4 regions of the Paenibacillus sp. S02 genome follow, and region 4 is predicted to be linked to each of the others. Evidence: a T-box and tRNA genes for the amino acid it is inferred to sense, from the RefSeq annotation. Region 4 holds a T-box; the other regions hold tRNA genes.
What was found. A T-box is a leader RNA that pairs with one kind of tRNA and senses whether it is charged. The one in region 4 lies ahead of argS (arginine--tRNA ligase), so its partner is inferred to be a tRNA-Arg.
Positions count from the first base shown of each region.

Region 1: it has a tRNA-Arg gene. The T-box ahead of argS (arginine--tRNA ligase) is inferred to sense a tRNA for this amino acid. The anticodon was not compared.
Region 2: it has a tRNA-Arg gene. The T-box ahead of argS (arginine--tRNA ligase) is inferred to sense a tRNA for this amino acid. The anticodon was not compared.
Region 3: it has a tRNA-Arg gene. The T-box ahead of argS (arginine--tRNA ligase) is inferred to sense a tRNA for this amino acid. The anticodon was not compared.

Region 1 covers NZ_CP073682.1:211,881-217,389, forward strand. Annotated here, with positions in the region: gene KAI36_RS00940 (SIMPL domain-containing protein) at 1-290, shown strand, start outside; gene KAI36_RS00945 (PdaC/SigV domain-containing protein) at 530-1,639, shown strand; gene clpP (ATP-dependent Clp endopeptidase proteolytic subunit ClpP) at 1,764-2,360, opposite strand; tRNA gene KAI36_RS00955 (tRNA-Arg) at 2,571-2,645, opposite strand; gene KAI36_RS00960 (sugar-binding transcriptional regulator) at 2,915-3,952, shown strand; gene gap (type I glyceraldehyde-3-phosphate dehydrogenase) at 4,047-5,057, shown strand; gene KAI36_RS00970 (phosphoglycerate kinase) at 5,178-5,509, shown strand, end outside.
Region 2 covers NZ_CP073682.1:4,688,742-4,694,250, reverse strand. Annotated here, with positions in the region: gene asnB (asparagine synthase (glutamine-hydrolyzing)) at 1-774, opposite strand, end outside; gene KAI36_RS20775 (hypothetical protein) at 938-1,297, shown strand; gene KAI36_RS20770 (magnetosome magnetite crystal formation protein family) at 1,617-1,910, opposite strand; tRNA gene KAI36_RS20765 (tRNA-Arg) at 2,085-2,158, shown strand; gene KAI36_RS20760 (TetR/AcrR family transcriptional regulator) at 2,286-2,894, opposite strand; gene KAI36_RS20755 (nitronate monooxygenase) at 3,086-4,060, shown strand; gene KAI36_RS20750 (6-phospho-beta-glucosidase) at 4,156-5,499, opposite strand.
Region 3 covers NZ_CP073682.1:4,626,400-4,631,908, reverse strand. Annotated here, with positions in the region: gene KAI36_RS20525 (cellobiose phosphorylase) at 1-1,155, shown strand, start outside; gene KAI36_RS20520 (exodeoxyribonuclease III) at 1,241-2,005, opposite strand; gene KAI36_RS20515 (hypothetical protein) at 2,022-3,101, opposite strand; tRNA gene KAI36_RS20510 (tRNA-Arg) at 3,415-3,488, opposite strand; gene KAI36_RS20505 (hypothetical protein) at 3,746-4,654, shown strand; gene tig (trigger factor) at 4,798-5,509, shown strand, end outside.
Region 4 covers NZ_CP073682.1:2,345,621-2,351,129, forward strand. Annotated here, with positions in the region: gene KAI36_RS10495 (cysteine hydrolase family protein) at 1-37, shown strand, start outside; gene KAI36_RS10500 (nicotinate phosphoribosyltransferase) at 157-1,620, shown strand; gene KAI36_RS10505 (MogA/MoaB family molybdenum cofactor biosynthesis protein) at 1,687-2,202, opposite strand; gene KAI36_RS10510 (four-helix bundle copper-binding protein) at 2,465-2,794, shown strand; T-box leader at 2,872-3,129, shown strand; gene argS (arginine--tRNA ligase) at 3,188-4,918, shown strand; gene KAI36_RS10520 (S-layer homology domain-containing protein) at 5,183-5,509, shown strand, end outside.

The DNA.
Region 1 (5,509 bases), 2.1 Mb from region 4:
TAGATAATGTACGTTTTTCCGTGGAAAATCCTTCGACTTATGAAGAAGAAGCCATTACTAAGGCATTGGGAAGCGCACAATCTAAAGCCAGTGCTGTAGCTAAAGCAGCCAAACGCGGGTTAGGTGCCCTTGTGAGTGTGACGGTAGATGGCGGAGAAGCACAAATCTTTACACAGCGTGAAAATGCCATGTCAAAATCGCTCTTGGACGTAGCAGGTGGCGGTACAGAGATACAATCGGGGCAAGTAACAGTGAAAGTTCAGGTGTCGGCTCAATACGAAATGAACTAATATAGATCATCAAACGAAGCCACAAGCGGCCTGCATCATGTGCAGGCTGGCTTGCTGGCTCTTTTTGTATACCGAAACCTTTTTGTAATGAGTCTGTCATAGCTAAGGGTTATTAGGTGTACATATTGAAATCGGAGAGTGTATAGATTGTAAACTACATACAATAGGGTATAGATATAATAAGAAAAGTAATTATCACACATAGACAATTCAGATCATTAACAGGAGGAATATTTAATATGAGTAAGCATGCAAAAAAATGGGGTTCAGCACTGCTGGCGGCAGGGATTTTCGCAGGAGTCACAGCTGTTCCCGTTTCCTATATCCAGGCAGCATCGACGAAGCAGCAGCAAGCAACAACACAGCAACCAGGAATCACCATTCAATGGAATGGTAAAACGTTGCCCGCTAAAGGTGTGCAAGTGAACGGGAGTACAATGATTCCGGTGGCCGCACTGCGTGACAGCCTGGGGATTCCAGTAAGCTATGATGCGAAAACAGCGACATATACCGTAGGTAGCGGGTACAATAAACTTTACATTATGGCTTCTTCCTCGGATGCCTACGTCAACGTCAATGGAATCAATACACGTAGCATGGATGCCAAACAGATCGCTGGGAAGCTATACATTCCTATGAGTCTGCTGAAAGACTATCTGGGCATAGATGCTCAATGGAATGCAGCTCAGAAAACAGTAACGCTGAGTAAAAGCCAGCTAAATCCGATCACAATTGCGTCTCAAACACTTCCAGCTTCAAGTAATGCAAAGGTGTCCTACAAGATTAAGTACCCGCAAATTAGTGGCAGCCAGCTGAATCCTGAGGCTCAACAGGCCATTAACAATGTGCTTAAAAAGCATGCAGAAGGTATAGTGGCAGCAGGCAAAAAGATGATGGCTGAGGGAGAGGCTACAACAGAAAGACCGTATGAGTTCGGGAATGATTTTGCGATTGCCTATAACAAAGATGGTATTCTGAGTGTGATTATGCAGGACTACTCGTATACGGGTGGCGCACATGGCATGACAGCACGTAAAGGATATACGTTCTCGCTCGCTGATGGTAAACTGCTGCAATTGTCTGACGTATTGAAGGCAAATCCGAACTACAAAAAGTTCCTCAATGTTGATTTGAAGAAAAAAATTGATGCACTTCAGGCTGGCGAAGGATTCGGCAAATTTAAAGAGCTGGCGGCAGATCAGAATTTTTATGTGACTAACAGTGGAGTAACAATCGTGTTTGATTTGTATGATTATGCGCCATACGCGTATGGAATTCCGGAGTTTACCTATTCGTTCGGTCAATTGCTGCCTCAAGGCGGAAAGCCTTTTGCGGGACAGAATGAATAGTAGAAATAAATAAGTTCAATTGTCTATAACCTAAAAAACAATAAAGCAAAAAAGCTGCCTACCGGATAAGAAAATCCGGAGCAGCTTTTTCATTTACCAGTTAACGAGAGATGAATTTCTTCCCTTATACACCTTCTGGAGAGGAGCTAGTTAGCACTTTATCAATAATACCGTATTCCTTGGCATCATCAGCAGACATGAAGTAGTCACGGTCTGTATCTTTTTCAATGCGCTCCAGTGGTTGGCCTGTGCGATCTGCGAGAATGCGGTTCAGTTTATCACGCATTTTCAGAATGCGGCGTGCGCGGATTTCGATATCCGTTGCCTGACCTTGTGCACCACCCAGGGGTTGGTGAATCATAATTTCACTGTTTGGCAAAGCGAAACGTTTACCTTTGGCGCCTGCATTCAGCAAGAACGCGCCCATGGAAGCCGCCATACCTACGCAAATCGTAGATACGTCAGGTTTAATGTATTGCATCGTATCGAAAATGGCCATACCAGCTGTAATGGAACCGCCAGGGCTGTTAATATACAAGTGAATATCTTTTTCAGGATCTTCGGCAGCCAAAAACAGCATTTGCGCAATTATAGAGTTGGCTACAACGTCATTGACGTCCGAGCCTAACAAAATAATGCGATCCTTTAACAGTCTGGAATAAATGTCATAGGCGCGTTCGCCGCGGTTACTTTGTTCTACTACCATAGGAACATAGCTCACGTCAAAAAACCTCCCTTAAATATCGTTAGTGGATTTGGTGGACATGCCGATTACACGTCCCTTATTTATAAACTGTTACCGTATTAACCACATGATAAACAATTTCAAACAAAAAGTCAAAGAAAGTCAAACTAATGATTAAAAAAAAGAGCCCTCAGCGCTCTTATTGGTTAAAAGACTATATAGAAGCATTTAAGCGTTCATTTAAAATGGCGCGCCCGCGAGGAATCGAACCTCGATCTCAGGCTCCGGAGGCCTACGTCATATCCGTTGGACCACGGGCGCATAGTTGAATCAATGCAAACAACTAACTAATTAAACAGCTAATTGGAAACAAAGATGATTATATGATATACAGCAGTGAATTGCAAGCTTTTATTAAATGCGCATATTCAGATAAATGGTTGAGAAATATAGGTTCAGATAGACTTGCATGTGGAGCAAATATTGGTTAAGATATACGTGGGACTTAAAAAGTTATCCCGGGACGTTTTAAGACCAGTTAGAGATAGAGCATTAGAGACAGAACTTAGAAGTGTGCGGGAGTGGAAAGCATGCGAAAGATATTAGAAATACAGAAGCAGCTTCTGCCCGACCTCATGGATGTTTTGAAAAAAAGGTACACGATCCTGCATCAGATTATGCTGTCCGATGTTGTTGGACGCAGAACACTGGCAGCTTCACTGAACATGACCGAGCGCGTGTTGCGCGCCGAAACCGATCTTCTTAAAGCTCAGGGGCTAATTGAGATTGAGAGTGTAGGCATGAAGGTGAGCAAAGCAGGACTGGATCTGCTGGAACAGCTGGAGCCGATTGCGAACAACTTGTTCGGCCTGTCCCAATTGGAGGACCAGATTCGTCAAGCCTATGGTTTGAGGAAGGTGGTTGTCGTTCCAGGGGATTCGGATGCTTCTCCGTTAACAAAGCAGGAGCTGGGGCGCGCTGGAGCAAAAGCGTTGCTGAGTGTTATGGACGACGAGGATGTGGTCGCTGTAACAGGTGGCACGACGATTGCCGACGTGGCGGAACAACTGGCACTACCTTCTAATGGCCCACTTAAGGGTGGGTGGTTTGTACCGGCACGCGGGGGTTTGGGAGAAAGCATGGAAATGCAGGCCAACACAATTGCTTCCACAATGGCTCGCAAGGTAGGCGCTCAATACCGTCTGCTCCATGTACCGGATTTGCTCAGCAATCATGCTTACAACTCCTTGCTTGAAGATACGAACATTCAGGATATATTGAGCCTGATTCGCGAGAGTCGTATCATCATTCACGGGATAGGCAACGCCATAGCGATGGCACATAGACGTAAACTTGATCCCGAAACCTTTGCCCAGATCAGCAGTGAAGGAGCGGTAGCCGAATCGTTTGGTTATTACTTTAACGAAGATGGCGTCGTTGTTCACAGAATGCTGACGCTTGGACTCCGATTGGAGGACATTAGGCGTACCGATACGGTTCTAGGTGTAGCTGGAGGCAAAAACAAGGCGGCCGCTATTCATGCGGTACTGCGTTTCGGGCAAGAGGACATTCTAGTCACCGACGAAGGCGCTGCTGTTGAGATTGTAAGTCGTTATTTAAATGATTAATATAGGATTTATGAATAATGTTGTCTTGACGGACTTTCGGGTCTGTCTTGAATATATAAAACTAAACTAAACGAACTTTGGGAGGAACTCACTCATGACAGTTAAAGTTGGTATTAACGGTTTCGGACGTATTGGACGCCTTGCTTTCCGCCGGATTCAAAATGTGGAAGGTATTGAAGTAGTAGCAATCAATGACTTGACAGATTCCAAAATGTTGGCACATTTGTTGAAATATGATACAACACAAGGTAATTTCCAAGGACAAGTAGAAGTACATGACGGCTTCTTCAAAGTAAACGGTAAAGAAGTTAAAGTTTTGGCTAACCGCAACCCTGAAGAACTGCCTTGGGGAGACCTGGGTGTAGACATCGTTCTGGAATGTACAGGTTTCTTCACAACTAAAGAAGCTGCTGAGAAACATTTGAAAGGCGGCGCTAAAAAAGTTGTTATCTCCGCTCCAGCTACTGGCGACATGAAAACTGTCGTTTACAACGTAAACCATGAAATTCTGGACGGTACTGAAACTGTAATCTCCGGTGCTTCTTGCACAACAAACTGCCTGGCTCCTATGGCTAAAACACTGCAAGACAAATTTGGTATCATCGAAGGTTTGATGACTACAATTCATGCTTACACTGGCGACCAAAACACTTTGGATGCTCCACATGCTAAAGGTGACTTCCGTCGTGCTCGTGCAGCAGCTGAAAACATCATCCCTAACACAACTGGTGCTGCTAAAGCAATCGGTTTGGTTATCCCTGAGTTGAAAGGTAAATTGGATGGCGCGGCTCAACGTGTTCCAGTACCTACAGGTTCCCTGACTGAGCTGGTAACAGTTCTGGAGAAAAACGTAACTGCTGAAGAAATCAACGCTGCGATGAAAGAAGCTTCTGATCCTGAAACTTATGGATACACTGAAGATCAAATCGTTTCTTCCGACATCAAAGGTCTTACTTTCGGTTCTTTGTTTGATGCAACTCAAACTAAAGTTCTGACTGTTGGTGACAAACAACTGGTGAAAACTGTAGCTTGGTATGACAATGAAATGTCCTACACTGCACAATTGATCCGCACGTTGGAATACTTCGCTAAACTGGCTAAATAAGAACAGTCTTATTGAGCAACATCATAGAGCGGAAACAGGTTATTGTTTCCGCTCTTTATATATCAAATGTGCCTTAAATTCCTGATTCGTAAAATTATAAGGGTGCGGAGGAATATGGAGATGAACAAAAAGAGCGTACGTGATATAGAACTGAATGGAAAACGGGTGTTTGTTCGTGTAGATTTTAACGTTCCGGTTGAGGACGGTAAAATTACGGATGACAAGCGTATTCGTGAAACCTTGCCAACCATTAACTACCTGATTGAAAAAGGTGCAAAAGTTATTTTGGCGAGTCACTTTGGACGTCCAAAAGGTCAGGTTGTTGAATCCATGCGTCTGACTCCTGTTGGCGTACGTTTGTCTGAGCTGCTGAAAAAGCCAGTAGTTAAAGTGGACGAATCGGTAGGCGAAGCTGTTAAAGCGAAAGTGGCTGAACTGCAAAACGGCGACGT
Region 2 (5,509 bases), 2.3 Mb from region 4:
AACATCCGAAATGAGCTGCCGCTCCACCGTATCCAGCAACAGTTCTCGTACCTTAAGTGCCGTTTCTTCGGTGTTATCCTCATGCGCAATGCTTTCCAGTGTCCAGTAGGCTTGAATGCGCACGCCGTCGCGACTGTAGGTTAGCGTATGCCCGGGGCGTAGCTCCTTCATGGACGAATAGACGCCATGTCCGGGGGTACGCGCAGGTCCGATGATAAAAATTTCGGCCAATCCCTCGGCGTCCACTGCTGCTTCTACCGCTGGATGCTGAAGCAGTGCTTTGGGTTCTGAGCCAAATACGAATACTTCTTCGGTCTGGCTATAAAATAACGGCTTTACTCCCAGCCGATCCCGTGCCAGAAATACCTGTTCCCGCTCACTATCCCAGACCGCAAATGCAAAAATGCCGTTTAACCGATCCACACATTCGGGGCCCCATTCGATATAGGATTCGAGCAGCACCTCCGTGTCGCATTGTGTACGGAAAAAATGCCCGCGCTGTTGCAGCTCTTTTTTCAGCTCAGGCGCGTTATATATTTCCCCGTTATATACAATCGTATAAGTGATATCCTCAAGCTGCCGGATCATGGGCTGAGCGCCATTTTCCGGGTCCATAACGCTCAGTCTTCGGTGTCCGAAAGCACACGGGTTGGATATCCAGGTACCCGCAGCATCCGGTCCGCGATCGGAGAGCGTTTGTGTCATATTCAGCAGCAGCTCAGATTGATGCATTAAGTCTCCGTTCCACTGTATGAAACCTGTAATTCCGCACATGTCTGTTCATCCTCTCTTTGTCGTGTTCATCCAGTGTTGGAATGAATCAAAAACTAAATCCCCAGTTCATCAGTATATATGCCGAAAAGAAGCATAAAATGTCTGTCCGTTCCGAAAACTACAGATGGGGAAACCCGTCTACTCGCAAGGAAGGAGGGAGACCGTGTACTACATCAAGGATGCCAAAATACGCCGCTTCACTGAACTTGACGGAGTGCGCTGCGCTGAGGTAGAGGTGCGGCCCGGTGCCGCAGATGACCCGGAACTGCTGGTCTATATCACGGCCAAGGATCAGACGGATGGTCAGCATGACTATGACATGGTACGGATCATCCGCAATGACGCCGATCTGGAGCTGGATTGGTACGACAATAATCTGCATTCGGCATTTGAGGAAGTGACAGACAAGGCTTTTACCGACTCTACACACATTACTGCTGGTGAGGAGCGAGAGAAGTTTAAAAAAGAATTGCTCTCCTACGGGCAGCTCAGCACAGAGTTCGCCAAGGAGTTCGGGGCATGAGGATATGGTGTGCTATGCCTCGGCTTTTGTTGATTTGGGCCCCGGCGCCATCGCCGGATCAGCGTGAAAGGAGGGGGAAATCATAGACGGCAAAGCGAAGTATAAGAAAAACAAAGGCAGCAGTTATATTCATAACAATGAGTTCGCGGAAGAAGTGCTGGAGAAAAACGTAAGACATGAAGTACGGAAAAGCCCTAAACGCTTTGGAAATAAATAAGCAGCCATTGAACTAAATAGCAACAGCAACTCATCAAAAATGACCCTAAAGAAGCCTCCGTATCCCGCCAAATTTGCGGAATGCAGGAGGCTTCTTTTTGAACTAAGCCGCTTCACGCAGCGTCATAATCCCTTTGTAGATGTTATAAACAAAAACCCCGAGATAGACCACTACGAATAGCAGTACAAACCCGATCACTGAACCTGCATGATTTGCCGTAATAATAAAATACACTAGCGGAATTGCCGCAATAATGGGGAAAATATGCGATAAAATAGCCTTTTTTGCATGTCCCTGAACATATTCGTCCCGTACTGCAATCCACACAATGACAGGCACTAGAAAAGGTGCGAAGAAAATGCTGAAATAACAAAGTGACGACAAAAGACCTCTCACGGATTAACCCCTCCTTTATGCATGGTTCTTTGTACATAATACCCCGTTAGCGTCCAAATGATTCCTTTTGCAGCCAGCTTCCCTATATCATAAAAAAATGATTTTGACAGTTGCCCGAAATGTGATATAATAATCAATGCGCTGAATACATAAGGTTTTATTGATCGCCATCTTGTCCCAGTAGCTCAGCTGGATAGAGCAACGGCCTTCTAAGCCGTCGGTCGGGGGTTCGAATCCCTCCTGGGACGTATAGCAAAAAGCTTCCTACATGTAGGAAGCTTTTTTGTTTTTCAGTGCTGCCAAAGCGCTGCGCTACGATACCTGCGCACATGGTGGATTTTATCCGGTGAAGCTAATGGAGAGGGTATTCCATGTTCATGGAGCTTGAAAAAAGGTATGATGCATTCCAAATTTGATATTATCCATAATAATATTTGCCACATCCTTTGGAGTCATATTTGGTGAATATTCATACCACCATTTAACCGTTGTCATTGCAGATGCTGCAAACAAACGAGTTAATAACTCCTGCTTTTCTGAAAGTTCCTTCTTCGTAATTTCTGTTCCATTGCTATTTTCACGAAGACATTCCCCGGTTCTCCTTTCAAATATGCGTGTCATATCTTCATAGACATATAACTCCATATTTTTATTCCACAATATAAGGTACCAATCTTTATGATCATACATAAATTGGAGTTGTTTTCTTAAAGCGTTCAAGGATTCGATGTCATTATTCTCCAGATTAAAAGATGCTAGATTAATATTGTTTGAAAGTTCTTCTAATGTTGATTTTACCAATGATTCTCTTAGCTGATATTTATCTTCATAATATTTGTAGAATGTAGAACGATTAATTCTTGCAGTTGTAGTAATATCTTTTACGGAAACAGATGAAAAGTTTTTTTGACTAATACATTTAGCAAACCCATGTTTTATATTTTCAAGTGTTTTCACAACACGTAAGTCTGTTATCTCATTCAATATGTGTCACACTCCAATTCACTAATTCTACATATTAAAAACAACAAAAGCGATCAGAACTGTTGTTTAAGCAACATTCAGGGTAAGCCTTACTGATATTCTGGATCTTTTTTCTTTATTATAATCTTAATATAAAAGAATATTTATATAAATGGTATCCATCTTGTTCAATATGAAAAGGAGAATCTTTTATGTCTAACAATCGTTTATGTAAAGTTTTGGGAATTGAAAAACCAATTATTCAAGGACCTATGGCTTGGGTTTCAACAGCACCATTAGTTGCAGCAGTTTCTGAAAGTGGAGGTCTTGGTGTATTAGGAGTAGGATTTGCTCCTTTAGATTTTATTAGGGACCAGATTATTGCTACAAGAAATCTTACGAGTAAACCCTTTGGAATCAATGTAATTATGAACTCTGAATTATTAGATCATGTAACTAAAGTTGCTTCGGAGGAAAAACCACCAGTAATTTATGCAGATACGCTAGTGGGACTGGATTTTGAGTTATCCCGAAAATACTTTTCTATATGGCATGAATTAGGAATAAAAGTAATCGTAAAAGCAAGTACAATTCAAGATGCAATGACTGCGGAGAAAGCGGGGGCTGATGCAGTTATTGTAAAAGGCTGGGAAGGTGGCGGACATACTACTTATGAAGCAACAACGGTTCTTGTTCCACAAGCAGCGAACTGCTTATCTGTACCAGTGATAGCCTCTGGCGGTATTGCAGATGGAAGAGGAATGGCAGCAGCTATCGCTCTTGGTGCTGAAGGCATTGAAATGGGAACCATTTTTATGTGCGCAGAGGAAACAGTAGTACATGCAAATGTAAAAGATGCCATGTTAAAAGCTGGTGACATGGAGACTGTGATAACAGGATATTCTACTGATGAGCCATGCAGACAATTGAAGAACAAGCTTTCAGAGGAAATGACGGAAATTGAAAACAATTACAGCAAAAAAGAAGCAGCAGTAAAACTAAAAGAAGTTGCTGAAAGTTCTTTGAAAAAGGCGATGCTGGAAGGCGACGTTGAAGAGAAGGGCGCTGTTATGGTGGGACAAATAGTACCACTAATAACTGAGATTAAGAGTGTAAAAGATATCATAAATGATGTATTAGAAGGATACCATGAAACAATATCTAAGATGACTAAGTTTGAAGTTTAAAAGTTAATGTCATTATAAACGGCCGTGATCCCAACCGAAATGAGGGAGACGACCGTTTTTTCATACGTCCAGCATGAACAATCTGTTTTATAAATTTACACTGTCGCCTTCGCCTTATTGGCAAAAAATTGCGGTAAATGCTCTTTATGTGCTTCCAGCAATTCATCCAGTACGGTTTGAGCAATGTCCCCGCTTGGTACGAGCGGATTCAGGGTGAAGGCTTGCAGTGCTGTTGCATAGTCACCGGTGACCGCCGCTTCAATCGTCAGCTCTTCCATTGCCTTCATCACTTGCAACAAGCCCCGCTGTGCAGGTGGGAATTTGCCAAAGTTGACAGGTTCGGCACCATGGGCGCGTATGACACTGGTCACTTCGATGGCGCTATCATAAGGAACATCATCAATCGCACCATTGTTACGTGTACTAACCACCATCAATGTGCCTTTGTTGTTATAAATGGAATTAATGATCTCACAGGCTGCATCGCTGTAATGCGCACCGCCGCGTTTGGATAGTTCCTCTGGTTTGTAATCCAGATTCGGATCTTTATACAATTCAAACAGACTTTCTTCCAGACGTTTGACCACTTGGCCCCGAGTTCCTTCGTTTTTGGCTTCCTCTAATTCTTCCTTGAGCATGTTATCCGTCATATAGTAATACCGATGGTAAGGACAAGGCAGCATTTTCAATTGACGAACTTGATCATACAGGAAGCGCATGTTCTTAATATTTTCAACGACTTTCTCTGGCTTTGCGCCCGGAGCGTACAGTCCTTCAATGACTTGCTCTGTTAATTCGGCCCCTGTTTTGTCATAAACTTTGTGCCAATGAAGGTGGTTAATCCCTGCAAATTTAAAGAACAACTCTTCTTCCGGTTTGTCTAGCACAGCCGATGCACTCTTGATCGCACCGATTGGAACATTACATAATCCAATGACTTTATCCCACTGACCATAACGAAGCACAGCTTCGGTGACCATACCCGCAGGGTTGGTAAAATTAATCAACCATGCATTCGGACACAGTTCTTTCATATCTTCGACGATACTGAGGATAACGGGTATGGTGCGAAACGCTTTGAACATTCCTCCGGCACCATTGGTCTCCTGACCGATCATGCCATGTTTTAACGGAATACTTTCATCCTTAATCCGGGCTTCCAGCAAGCCTACCCGAAATTGGGTCGTTACAAAATCGGCGTCCTTCAACGCTTCCCGACGATCCAGTGTCAAATGTACCTCACAATCAATGCCTGCGGCCTTCACCATCCGTTTGGCCATGGCGCCTACGATCTCCAGTTTTTCACGTCCTGCCTCAATATCTACCAGCCACAATTCCCGAATGGGAAGCTCTGCATAACGTTTGATGAAGCCTTCTACTAATTCTGGTGTATAACTGGAACCTCCGCCAATGGTTGCAATCTTTATGCCTTTTTTCATGGTTAGTGCC
Region 3 (5,509 bases), 2.3 Mb from region 4:
TCTGTGCTACGGCTGCCGCGAGAAGTTGCTAAGTTGATCCAACAGCTGAGGCTCACAATGGAGGAATACTACCACGCTTCTGATGAGGCTGATTACAGGAATGAAAGCAAGGATTACAGCTTCTGGTCACGAATTTCGGATGCTAGAGAAGCGTATCGAGAAACAGTTCGTTTTGGATTTGAAGGGGTAGAAACACCACTAGCGTTTGATGATGTGCTGGTGTTTTTGCGCCAGGCTGAACGTAAGCTCCAACAGGGGATGGATAAGGCTCTGCTTATCGGTGAGGGGATATACCCAACCTTCTTTTATTATGAAGCCAGAGAATTCGAGGTACAGGAGGATGACTCCGGGGGCAAGCTCGTAAACATACATTCCTTCGAACGTAAGGATACACCATATTTTCTGGAGGGACCGACCCGGGCTATGAAAGTGGTTGGTGACATTGTAAATGGGCAGAAGCTGTATCGGCAAATCAGGCAGAGTGGACTTTACGACAGGAAGCTGGGCATGTATAAGGTGAATGAAAGTCTGGCGGGGCAGCCATTCGAACTCGGTCGTTCCAGAGCTTTTACGCCGGGTTGGCTGGAAAATGAATCTATATTTATGCATATGGAATTTAAATATTTACTTGAATGCTTAAGGGCGGGGCTATACACTGAATTTTTTTCAGACATTAAAAAAGCGTTACCGCCTTTTATGGACCCAGAGGTCTACGGAAGAAGCACGCTGGAGAATAGCTCCTTTATTGCTAGTATGGCTAATCCTGATGCAAGTTTGCATGGAACGGGATATATTGCGAGGCTGAGCGGATCTACGGCAGAATTTATTCATATGTGGATATGGATGATGACCGGCGGGCAGCCGTTTGGCTATGATCATAGGGGCCTATCCTTGAGACTGGAGCCCAAGCTGCCAGGCTGGCTATTCACAGCTACAGGTGAGTTATCTTTCTGTTTTCTCGGAAGCTGCCAGGTGACTTATTTTAATACGGATCGCAAGGATACTTATGCACCGGAATGCATAGTGACCCAGTATGTACTGCATTACGCCAGTGGCGAAAAGAAGACGATAAGCCAGGCTGTATTAGATCAAAAAGAGGCACAAGATGTGAGAGATCGCTTGATTTCCCGTATCGAGGTATATTTGGGGACATAGCTCCATTAATTAAAGCCGTCATGCTGCAATAACAGAGCATGACGGCTTTTTAAGACTTCATAAATTATTGTGTCAGGCAGGGGGACTATGCTGAAATATCTTGCAAATCCAATATCACAGGGCAGTGGTCACTGCCTGTAATATGACAATCAATGCTCGCATCCATCAATAGCGGACGAAGTCTCTCCGAGACGAGGAAGTAATCAATCCGCCAGCCGATATTCCGTTCTCTCACCTTTGGCATGTAGGACCACCAGGAATAAACATCCGTCCGATCAGGATAAAAGTATCTAAAGGTATCTATAAATCCGGCGTCTAGTAGCTGTGACATGCGTTCCCGTTCCTCAGGCGTAAATCCGGCATTTCCGTAGTTAGCTTTGGCATTTTTGAGGTCGATCTCCTGATGAGCTACGTTCAAGTCTCCACAAACGATGACAGGCTTCAAAGCATCCAGTTGTTGCAGGTAGCTGCGAAAACGGTCTTCCCATTCCAGTCTGTAGGGCAGTCGGGATAAGTCCCGTTTGGTATTTGGTGTGTACACATTGACGAGATAAAATTTTTCGAATTCCAGAGTAATGGTTCGGCCCTCCGGTTCTTCATTTTCCTCAAGTCCATAATGCACAGAGAGCGGCTTGATTTTGGTGAAAATAGCCGTGCCGGAATATCCTTTTTTCTCAGCATAATTCCAGTATTGTGTGTATTCCTCCATGTTCTCCATAAGGATTTGACCTTCTTGAAGCTTCGTTTCCTGTACGCAAAAAATATCGGCATTTGTTTCTTTTAGATAAGTATAAAACCCTTTGGTCACACAGGCTCTTAAGCCATTTACATTCCAAGATATTAATTTCATTTGATTAATCTCCTTGCTAATTCACGCGGTCAAGCGATGTGATTTGTATATCCTTTGTTGACATAAGTTTATAAATGTCTTCTATCTGGACTTCATAGGTCTTTTCATCAAAATGGTCCTGACCAAACATATAATCGTTTATTTCTATTGCCTTAAGGTTTCGTTTGGTATTCATAGTCGAAGGGAAGTATTCGATATCTAATGAGGTTTTATTTCCGGCCAACACTGTCTTGAGAACTTTCGCGGTTTGTAATACCCGTTCTTTTTCCAATGGCAATCCTGAGTCAGTTAGATCCTCGAATACAATTATACGAATATACTGATCGCCGACCGCTTCGGGATTCAGTTTAAAATCGTCGTATTCTTTGATCATTTTATCCGTAGTCCCTTCTTGCACCCCAGAATGAACAGCGGCTGAATCATCGTAAAGCTTCTGTATAACGGGTTTGAGTTTCATGTCCAGTTGGCTCTCCCAAAGGGTGTTAAGATAATTTTCTCTAAATGGGACATCCTCATAAGGACGCTTAGTCATGTTAAAGAGGACGGAAGGATGACGATTAGAGATCGCCTCCATGGTATATTCAGTGGAGGGAATACTATGATAGCTAATATTTTGAATTTGAAAGTCCTCTCCGTATTTCTGCTCCAGATATTGCTCTGATTCTGCGGCTACGTTGCGTTTATTTTCACCTGTTTGTGTAAAAGGCTCGATAATATCTACGTATTTCATTGTGACTGCAAGAAGTAGAAGTGTAGCTCCCAAAGCGAGACTGAGTAAAGTGCGCCATTTGGAAGGCAAGGATACACCCGTCGGTGCTCTCTCCGCATGGTGTGGAATTTGAAAAGATCGTACTGTAAAAACAATGCCTATAATGTGAAAAAAAATGGCCAACGGTCCCGAGATAATAAGCAGGTATCCGAGAGAAAACATTGTAAAATAGATCAGAATTCCCTGTGTGATGATAAGAGCCGCTCCTTCAATCATATAGGAAGGAATGGCGAGATAAAACATACCCAATCCAGTACCTAATATGGAAAGCAAAGTGGCAACAAAACGATGAATTTCCCGCGACTTTTGGAGTTTATTCGTAGTCAAGGGAGTCAGCCTACCTCCTTTACTTAAAAATGGTGCAACATGATAGATGATAGCAATTTCTGCGTTTTTTTGAAAGAGTAGAGACTTGAAACCAACGCCTAAAGTAGCGTTGGGCAGACTATTCTTTCTACATTATCTATAATGAAAAAAAGCTCCCTTGCGGAAGCATTTTTTGGTGTAATTTATCAAGAGAGATACTCTCCCTATGGTAGATGCGAAGTATAGGCTAAATGATGCCGATAGCCCGACGTTCCCCCGTGGGTTACCTTATGAAAACAAAAAAAGCCTCCATTATGGAAGCATCTTGTTATGACGTCCCAGGAGGGATTCGAACCCCCGACCGACGGCTTAGAAGGCCGTTGCTCTATCCAGCTGAGCTACTGGGACATAAAATTCAAGCGAATATTAATATATCATATGGACAAAAGAAATTCAAGTCTTATTTTGCATATATCGCTTATTTAGGCTTTATACAGCATAAATTCTGAGTAGAAGTAGTTTTTTTTGCCTTATAAAAGGGTATGTTAGAATACAGGTGAATATGTGTAAGACGAGTGGTTGGACTTCGGCTACTGTTTCTCATATAATCTACAAATACTTGAGCTTGCGAAGGAGAGGGGGTGCCTTGAATAAAGGACTCCAAGGTGACGACAAAAGAAAATAATATTGTATTGTTTCCGAAGACACTGGACTATTATCAAATTCAACTTACTGTGATGCTTGAAAACGAACGTTACGGAGAGGCGATGGCGATGCTGCGTTTTTTAATGCAGTGTCAGGGACAGGAGCAGAAGCAATACGATGAATGGAACGCTCTATTACAATGGCTGGAAGCTGCATTTCCACAGTACGCTGACAGCGGGGCGGTAACGGACGCTGTGGAAGAAGAAGTCAGTGAAGTAGAGTTAGCTCGCCGTCATGCACGCTTTAAGCAGGAGCAGGATGCAGGCTACGGCAACAAGCTGTTGCGGATGGCTATGGATGAACCCTTATCCGAACAGACGATTTTAGCATTGGAGCAGTTGTCCTATCTGGAACTGCCAGAAATCGACGATGCCTTGCTTCGCTGGATTACGGAACGGGAAATCCATCCTTTACTTCAATTCCGTGTTCTACAGACCATGCGACGACGCGGAACGGAAGGGACGATAGAAATCATACGGGGTGATGAACAAGCGGAAATCGACATTGAAACGGTTCCGTTACAGCCAGGTGATTTTCCAGAGTCGATTATGCGTATTTTAGAACGGGTGGCCGATCAGACTGAGGTGCACGAGCCTACACTATTCTATTTTGCACAGGAGCTGTGGTCACAGTTTGTGATGGCAGTATACGGTACGAAAGATTATAGATCAATGTTGGTGGAAGAGGACGGAATGCCGGATATTTGGGCTGCAGCACTCCATCAGACAGTTTCGGAAAGTTTGAACGGAAATAATAATGAGGAAGAAACCCGTGCTATATATGGCATTACAGATGCGTTGCGCTTCCGTTTTGAGCAGGCGTATCGGTCGATGCGACTATTCGTAGCGGCGGGAATGAACACTCCTTAATGACCGGAAACGTTTACCTGTGAAGCATTCAAAGGGCTGCTCTTGAAAAAGACAGTAATGTTAGATATACTATAGTGGTTATTTTGTGTGCGTTGATTGTAATGAAAACTAAGTGAAGATTTTGTTGGAGGGGAAAGCATAAAATGAAAGCAACTTGGGAGAAAATAGAGAAGAACCTTGGGGTTCTTGAAGTTGAGGTTGACGCGGATCGTGTAGCCGCTGCACTCGACAAAGCTTTTAATAAAGTGGCAAAACAAGTAAGTGTACCAGGATTCCGTAAAGGTAAAGTACCACGTCCTATTTTTGAAAAACGCTATGGTATTGAAAGTCTGTACCAGGATGCAATTGACATCCTGTTGCCAGAAGCTTACAGCCAAGCTGTAGAGCAAACGGACATCTTCCCGGTTGACAGCCCTGACGTTGAAATTGATCAATTTGCTAAAGGCGAATCTTTCAAGTTCAAAGCGAAGGTTACTGTTAAACCTGAAGTAACTTTGGGCGATTACAAAGGCGTAGAAGTGCCTGTAAGCAAACTCGAAGTAAGCGACGAAGAACTGGCTCAAGAACTGGAGCGCCTGCAACAACGTCATGCTGAATTGGTTGTCGTTGATGAAGATGCTGCTCAATCCGGTGATACAGCTATTATTGACTTCGACGGTTCCGTGGACGGTGTACCGTTCGAAGGCGGACAAGCTGAGAAGTATTCTTTGGAACTGGGCTCTAACACATTTATCCCTGGTTTTGAAGAGCAAGTGGTTGGTTTGCACACTGGCGATTCCAAGGACGTTGAAGTAACGTTCCCTGAGAACTACCATTCTGCTGACCTCGCTGGCAAACAAGCGGTATTCAAAGTGA
Region 4 (5,509 bases):
GTCGGCTGAGAATACGGTTTTACGCCAGAAGAAGTAAAATAACTTAACGATTGTGCACCAATGTCCGATAACAAAATGGAGCCGGATATTGCTGAATCTGGGCAGATGAGGCGGTCGCCGCCACAAACCTGGGGACAGTCAGAGAGGATGATTACGATGCAGTCAACGAGCCTCGCATTACATACAGATAAATATCAGATTAATATGATGTACGCCCATTGGGTGAACGGAAGTCACCAGCGTAAAGCTGTGTTCGAGGCGTATTTTCGTAAACTCCCTTTTGGTAATGGATACGCCGTGTTTGCTGGTCTGGAACGCATTGTGAATTATATTGCAAATTTGCGGTTTACAGAAGAGGACATTCGCTACCTATCTGAACAGGAGGAGAAGTACGATCCCATGTTCATGGAGGCGCTTCGCCAGTTTAAGTTTGGTGGAACGGTCCATTCGATGAAAGAAGGGGCACTTGTTTTTCCAAACGAGCCTCTGGTACGTGTCGAAGGAACGATTATGGAAACGCAGCTTGTTGAGACGGCGTTACTGAATTTTATGAACTATCAGACACTCATTGCGACAAAGGCATCGCGCATCAAGCAGGTGGCAAGTGACGATACACTGCTCGAATTTGGAACACGGCGTGCGCAGGAAGCTGACGCAGCGATTTGGGGAGCACGGGCAGCTTATGTTGCAGGTTTTGACGCGACTTCTAATATGCTGGCAGGCGAGCACTTTGGAATCCCGACGAAGGGGACACATGCCCATTCATGGGTGCAGACCTTTATGACGGAGCAGGAGGCGTTTGACGTGTATGCGAAGGTTTTACCAGACCAGGTTACACTGTTGGTAGACACCTTTGACACGCTGGAAAGCGGTGTTCCTCATGCGATTCGGACAGCAAAAATGCTGGAGAGCCAGGGCAAGCGTATGAATGCAATCCGTCTGGATAGCGGTGACTTGGCTTATCTATCCATTCAGGCGCGGGAAATGCTCGATGCTGAAGGCTTAGATTACGTACAAATTGTAGCTTCCAATGATTTGGATGAAAATACGATTTTTAACCTGAAAGCCCAAGGGGCACGTATTGATGTATGGGGTGTAGGAACACAGCTTATTACGGCTTCAGATCAACCTTCGCTTGGCGGGGTGTACAAGCTGGTTGAGCGTGAAGTGGATGGCGAAATGTTGCCGACGATTAAGATCTCGGGTAACCCAGAAAAAGTATCCACACCAGGCAAGAAGGATGTATATCGCATTGTGGATAAGAAGAAAGGGAGAGCTGTGGCCGATTATATTTCTTTCCCGGATGAAGAGCGTCCGCGTAATGGTAAGCGCCTGAAGCTGTTTAACCCTTTGCATCCGTATATGAAGAAGTATGTAGAAAATTATGAAGCTGTACCAATGCTTGAGCCTATTTTTATAAATGGACAGAAGGTATATGAGCTTCCTGAGCTGGATGAAATTCGTGCCTACCATACTTCACAGTTGAAACTGTTTTGGCCAGAATATTTGCGGAAGCTGAACCCTGAAATTTATCGTGTAAATCTGAGCGAGAAGGTATGGGAGCTGAAGCAAAAGCTGATCGACAGCTATATGCAGCCCGAAGTTGAAGAAAAAGAATAGTTGGAAGAGGCACCTCATGAATGTATGGGGTGCCTTTTTGTGTCGCGGCATGTAGGAAATAGGAGCTTATTTATAAATTTCTCTCATCACATGTCGTAGCTCAGGGACAATAATGCGTTCCATTGCCAAACGAACGGCTCCGCGTGAGCCAGGCATAGAAAATACAGCTGTCTGGCCCACAGTGCCAGCTACAGCCCGGCTTAATATAGCTGCTGAACCAATGTCCTCAGCAAAGCTTAAATAACGAAAGATTTCTCCAAAGCCAGGTAGTTCCTTATCCAGTAGAGAGGAGACGGCTTCATATGTAGTATCACGTGGAGAAATACCAGTACCGCCTGTCAAAAGTACAGCCTCGATGTCATCCTGTGCCGCTGCTTCGGATACTAACTGCTGAATACCTTCGTAGTCATCCTTGACGATGACATATCGAACAACCTTATATCCATTGGTTTCTAGTAGATCCATGAGCAGTCGCCCCCCAGTATCTGTTTCCACGGTGCGTGTGTCCGAGACAGTCACGACCATGCAATTAACCTGTTGCGGGGATTCCTGTCGATGCTCCTCTACAGAAGACATATTCATTGAAATGCTCACTCCTTGATCGGTGGTTAGACATACACTTTTTACAATAGAGCAATGACTGAGTGTATGCAAGTCAGAAACAGGGGCTAAAAATCCATGTGATTAATATCCTTGCACTTGCACACTGGAATATAGTACACTTCCTTACATAAGTCGGGATTACTTTGTTTTTATTTTATTGAAAGCGCGCACATCAAATGATTAATCTCAAGGGTCAGCGGGTAATAGTACAGCAGGGTCAACAACTGGGAGGTAATGTAATATGAATCATTCATACCAACAATGCGTGGATGCTTGCCTGGAATGTATGAACGCTTGCAATGTATGTTACGTAGCGAGTTTGAAGGAATATGATTTAGCTATGCTGCGTGAATGTATTCGAGTGAGTAGGGAATGTGCAGAAATATGCGGATTTGCTGCTCAAATGCTGCAGCGTGGAACGGATTTTGCCGAGCAAATCTGTGAGCTGTGCGCCAAGGCCTGTGAGGTATGTGCTGCTGAATGCAGCAAGCATTCCCATGATCATTGCAAACATTGTGCAGAAGCCTGCCGTCGTTGCGTTCAGGCATGCCGCCAATTGGTGGCAGTGTAATTACATATATGGAACCAGTGCCTGAAGAGGAAATAAAAGGTTGCTTTCTACTGAATAGGTTTGTATAATGGTTGGAATTAACGTCATGGAACGGGAGAGTAGCAGCGGAGCCGTATCATTACAGCGAGCCGGAAGAGGTGGAAGCCGGTATGAGGTCCGATGTGAAGCGCACCTGGGAGACGGTTGATCCAACGAACAGAACTTCTAGTAGATCAGCCCGGCAGACACCGTTATTAGTCATTGGAGTGAAATCGCGATTTGTGTAAGTTAGCTGTAGCTACACACCGATTTACGAAGAGTGGTACCGCGGGGATATTAAAGTTCTCGTCTCTTGAATTATTTCAAGAGGCGGGGGCTTTTTTTGTTAGATTCTATAAAAAGAGGAGAGAGATCATGTTGATGAGGATTGCTGCTCAAGCGATATTGGCCCATACGGGCTTGGAGGAGAAAGAAATTTTATCATTATTTGAGGTGCCTCCGCAGCCTGAATGGGGAGATGTGGCGTTTCCCTGTTTTGTGCTGGCTAAAAAGTTTCGAAAGTCTCCACAGCACATTGCACTGGAATTGGCGGAGCTAGTGAATCATGAAGAAGGTTTAACTGCTACAGCATCGGGTGCCTATGTAAATATAACATTGGATCGATCTGTTCATATTCCGCTTATGCTTGCTGAATTGAGCAAGGCCGATTTCCTGAGGCCCAATATCGGGCACGGACAGCGGGTAGTTATTGATATGTCCTCGCCCAATATTGCCAAACCGTTTGGTATCGGTCATCTTCGCTCTACTGTTATCGGTGCTGCCTTGTATCGCATTCTTGGTGAAACCGGATATGTTCCAATTAGTGTGAATCATCTTGGGGATTGGGGAACACAGTTTGGCAAGCAAATTGCGGCCTATAAAAGATGGGGAAATGAGGAGCAGCTACAACATGATCCGATTGGTGAATCGCTGAAGCTATATGTTCGTTTTCATCAGGAGGCCGAGCATGATCCGACTTTGGAGGATGAAGGCCGCGAGTGGTTCCGACGTTTGGAGCATGGGGATGCTGAGGCTCAACAACTATGGGAGTTTTTTGTTGAAGTTAGTCTGGGTGAATTTGATCGTATGTACCAGCGTCTAAACATTACATTTGACCATGTGCTGGGAGAAAGTTTTTACAATGATAAGATGCAGGTTGTTGTTGCTCAATTAAGAGCAAAAGGATTGCTGGAGGAAAGTGATGGCGCGCTCGTGGTTCGTCTGGAAGATGAGGAACTGCCTCCGTGTCTTATTCTAAAAAAGGATGGGACCACCATTTATCCGACACGTGATCTGGCAACAGCGATTTATCGTCATGAAGTGATGAAGGCTGATCGGTTGCTGTACGTCGTTGGTGGGGAACAGAAGTTGCATTTCCAGCAGGTGTTTGCGGTGCTGAAGCATGCAGGGGAGGCTTGGGCGGAGCAATGTGAGCATGTGCCGTTTGGATTAATGCGGTTTGCAGGTAAGAAAATGTCCACAAGACGCGGAAAAGTTGTCAAACTGGAGGAGGTGCTGGATGAAGCTATAGCGCGTGCACAAGCCATCATTAATCAGAAGAACCCCGATTTGCAGGAACAACAGGCAGTAGCTGAGGACGTTGGCATTGGGGCGATTATTTTTGGTGATTTAAAAAACAACCGGCTGAATGAAGTGGATTTTTCGTTGGAGGAGGCGCTGACCTTTGAAGGCGAGACCGGGCCTTATGTGCAGTATACTCATGCGCGCCTCCGCAGCCTTTTGGAGAAAGCTCACGCTCGCGCCGATGTTGATGTTAATACTAATCCTAGCGACAACGACCTTGTCCAAGATAGCCATTCTCGTGATTTGAATGACGTATCGGATGAAATGTTGGGTGACGCAGGTTGGGCGCTACTTAAGCAGTTGGGTCGATATCACGGACAACTGATACGTGCGGCTCGCCAACTGGAGCCTTCGGTTATTGCGAGATTTGCATTGGATACGGCCCAGGCGTTTAACCGTTTTTACGCCAAGGAAAGGATTGCCGATGGTGGACAGTGGCGTATTCAGTTGGCGGAACAAACTGCCGATATTCTGGCATGCGCGCTGCAACTTCTTGGTCTGAAAGCACCGAATCGGATGTAAGCAAAGCGAACAAAGGGGAGCGAGTTTTTGCTGGCGGGATGACTGTTACCCAGACCCGGCTCTTCCAAAGGAATACTGTAAAAGATTAATCTGTTACAGGCACTTTTGGGTATGTATAAAGATTGTGAGCAGAAAAGAGTTAGACGGGTTACACTAATCGCAGGTATTCCACTGTTTTGCAACCAATTTGTGCATATTTGAAACATTTGATGCTTTTATTACGTCGGTAAGTGTAGAAGCAAAGTAAACATGGAGGTGTATCTCATGAAAAAGAACAAAAGCGTGACAGCTGCCCTGCTTGTCATCTGCTCATTGGCAGTAGCTACGTCGGCTTCTGCTTTTCGTGATATAAAGGGAGCTGAACAGGAAAAGGTCGTAAACTCACTTCAGGACAAAGGAATTATTCAAGGAATAACCAAGGATAAATTTGCACCGGATCAAACGCTCACGTATGCACAAGGAGTACACTTGGTTGTTCGTGCAATGGATCTTCAGGTAATGCCTGATTTCACAACGGGTTCCTTTGCAAACATTCCGGCTTCCGCATGGTATGCTCAGTCCTATCGGATTGCAGCCCAACACCAAATCCCT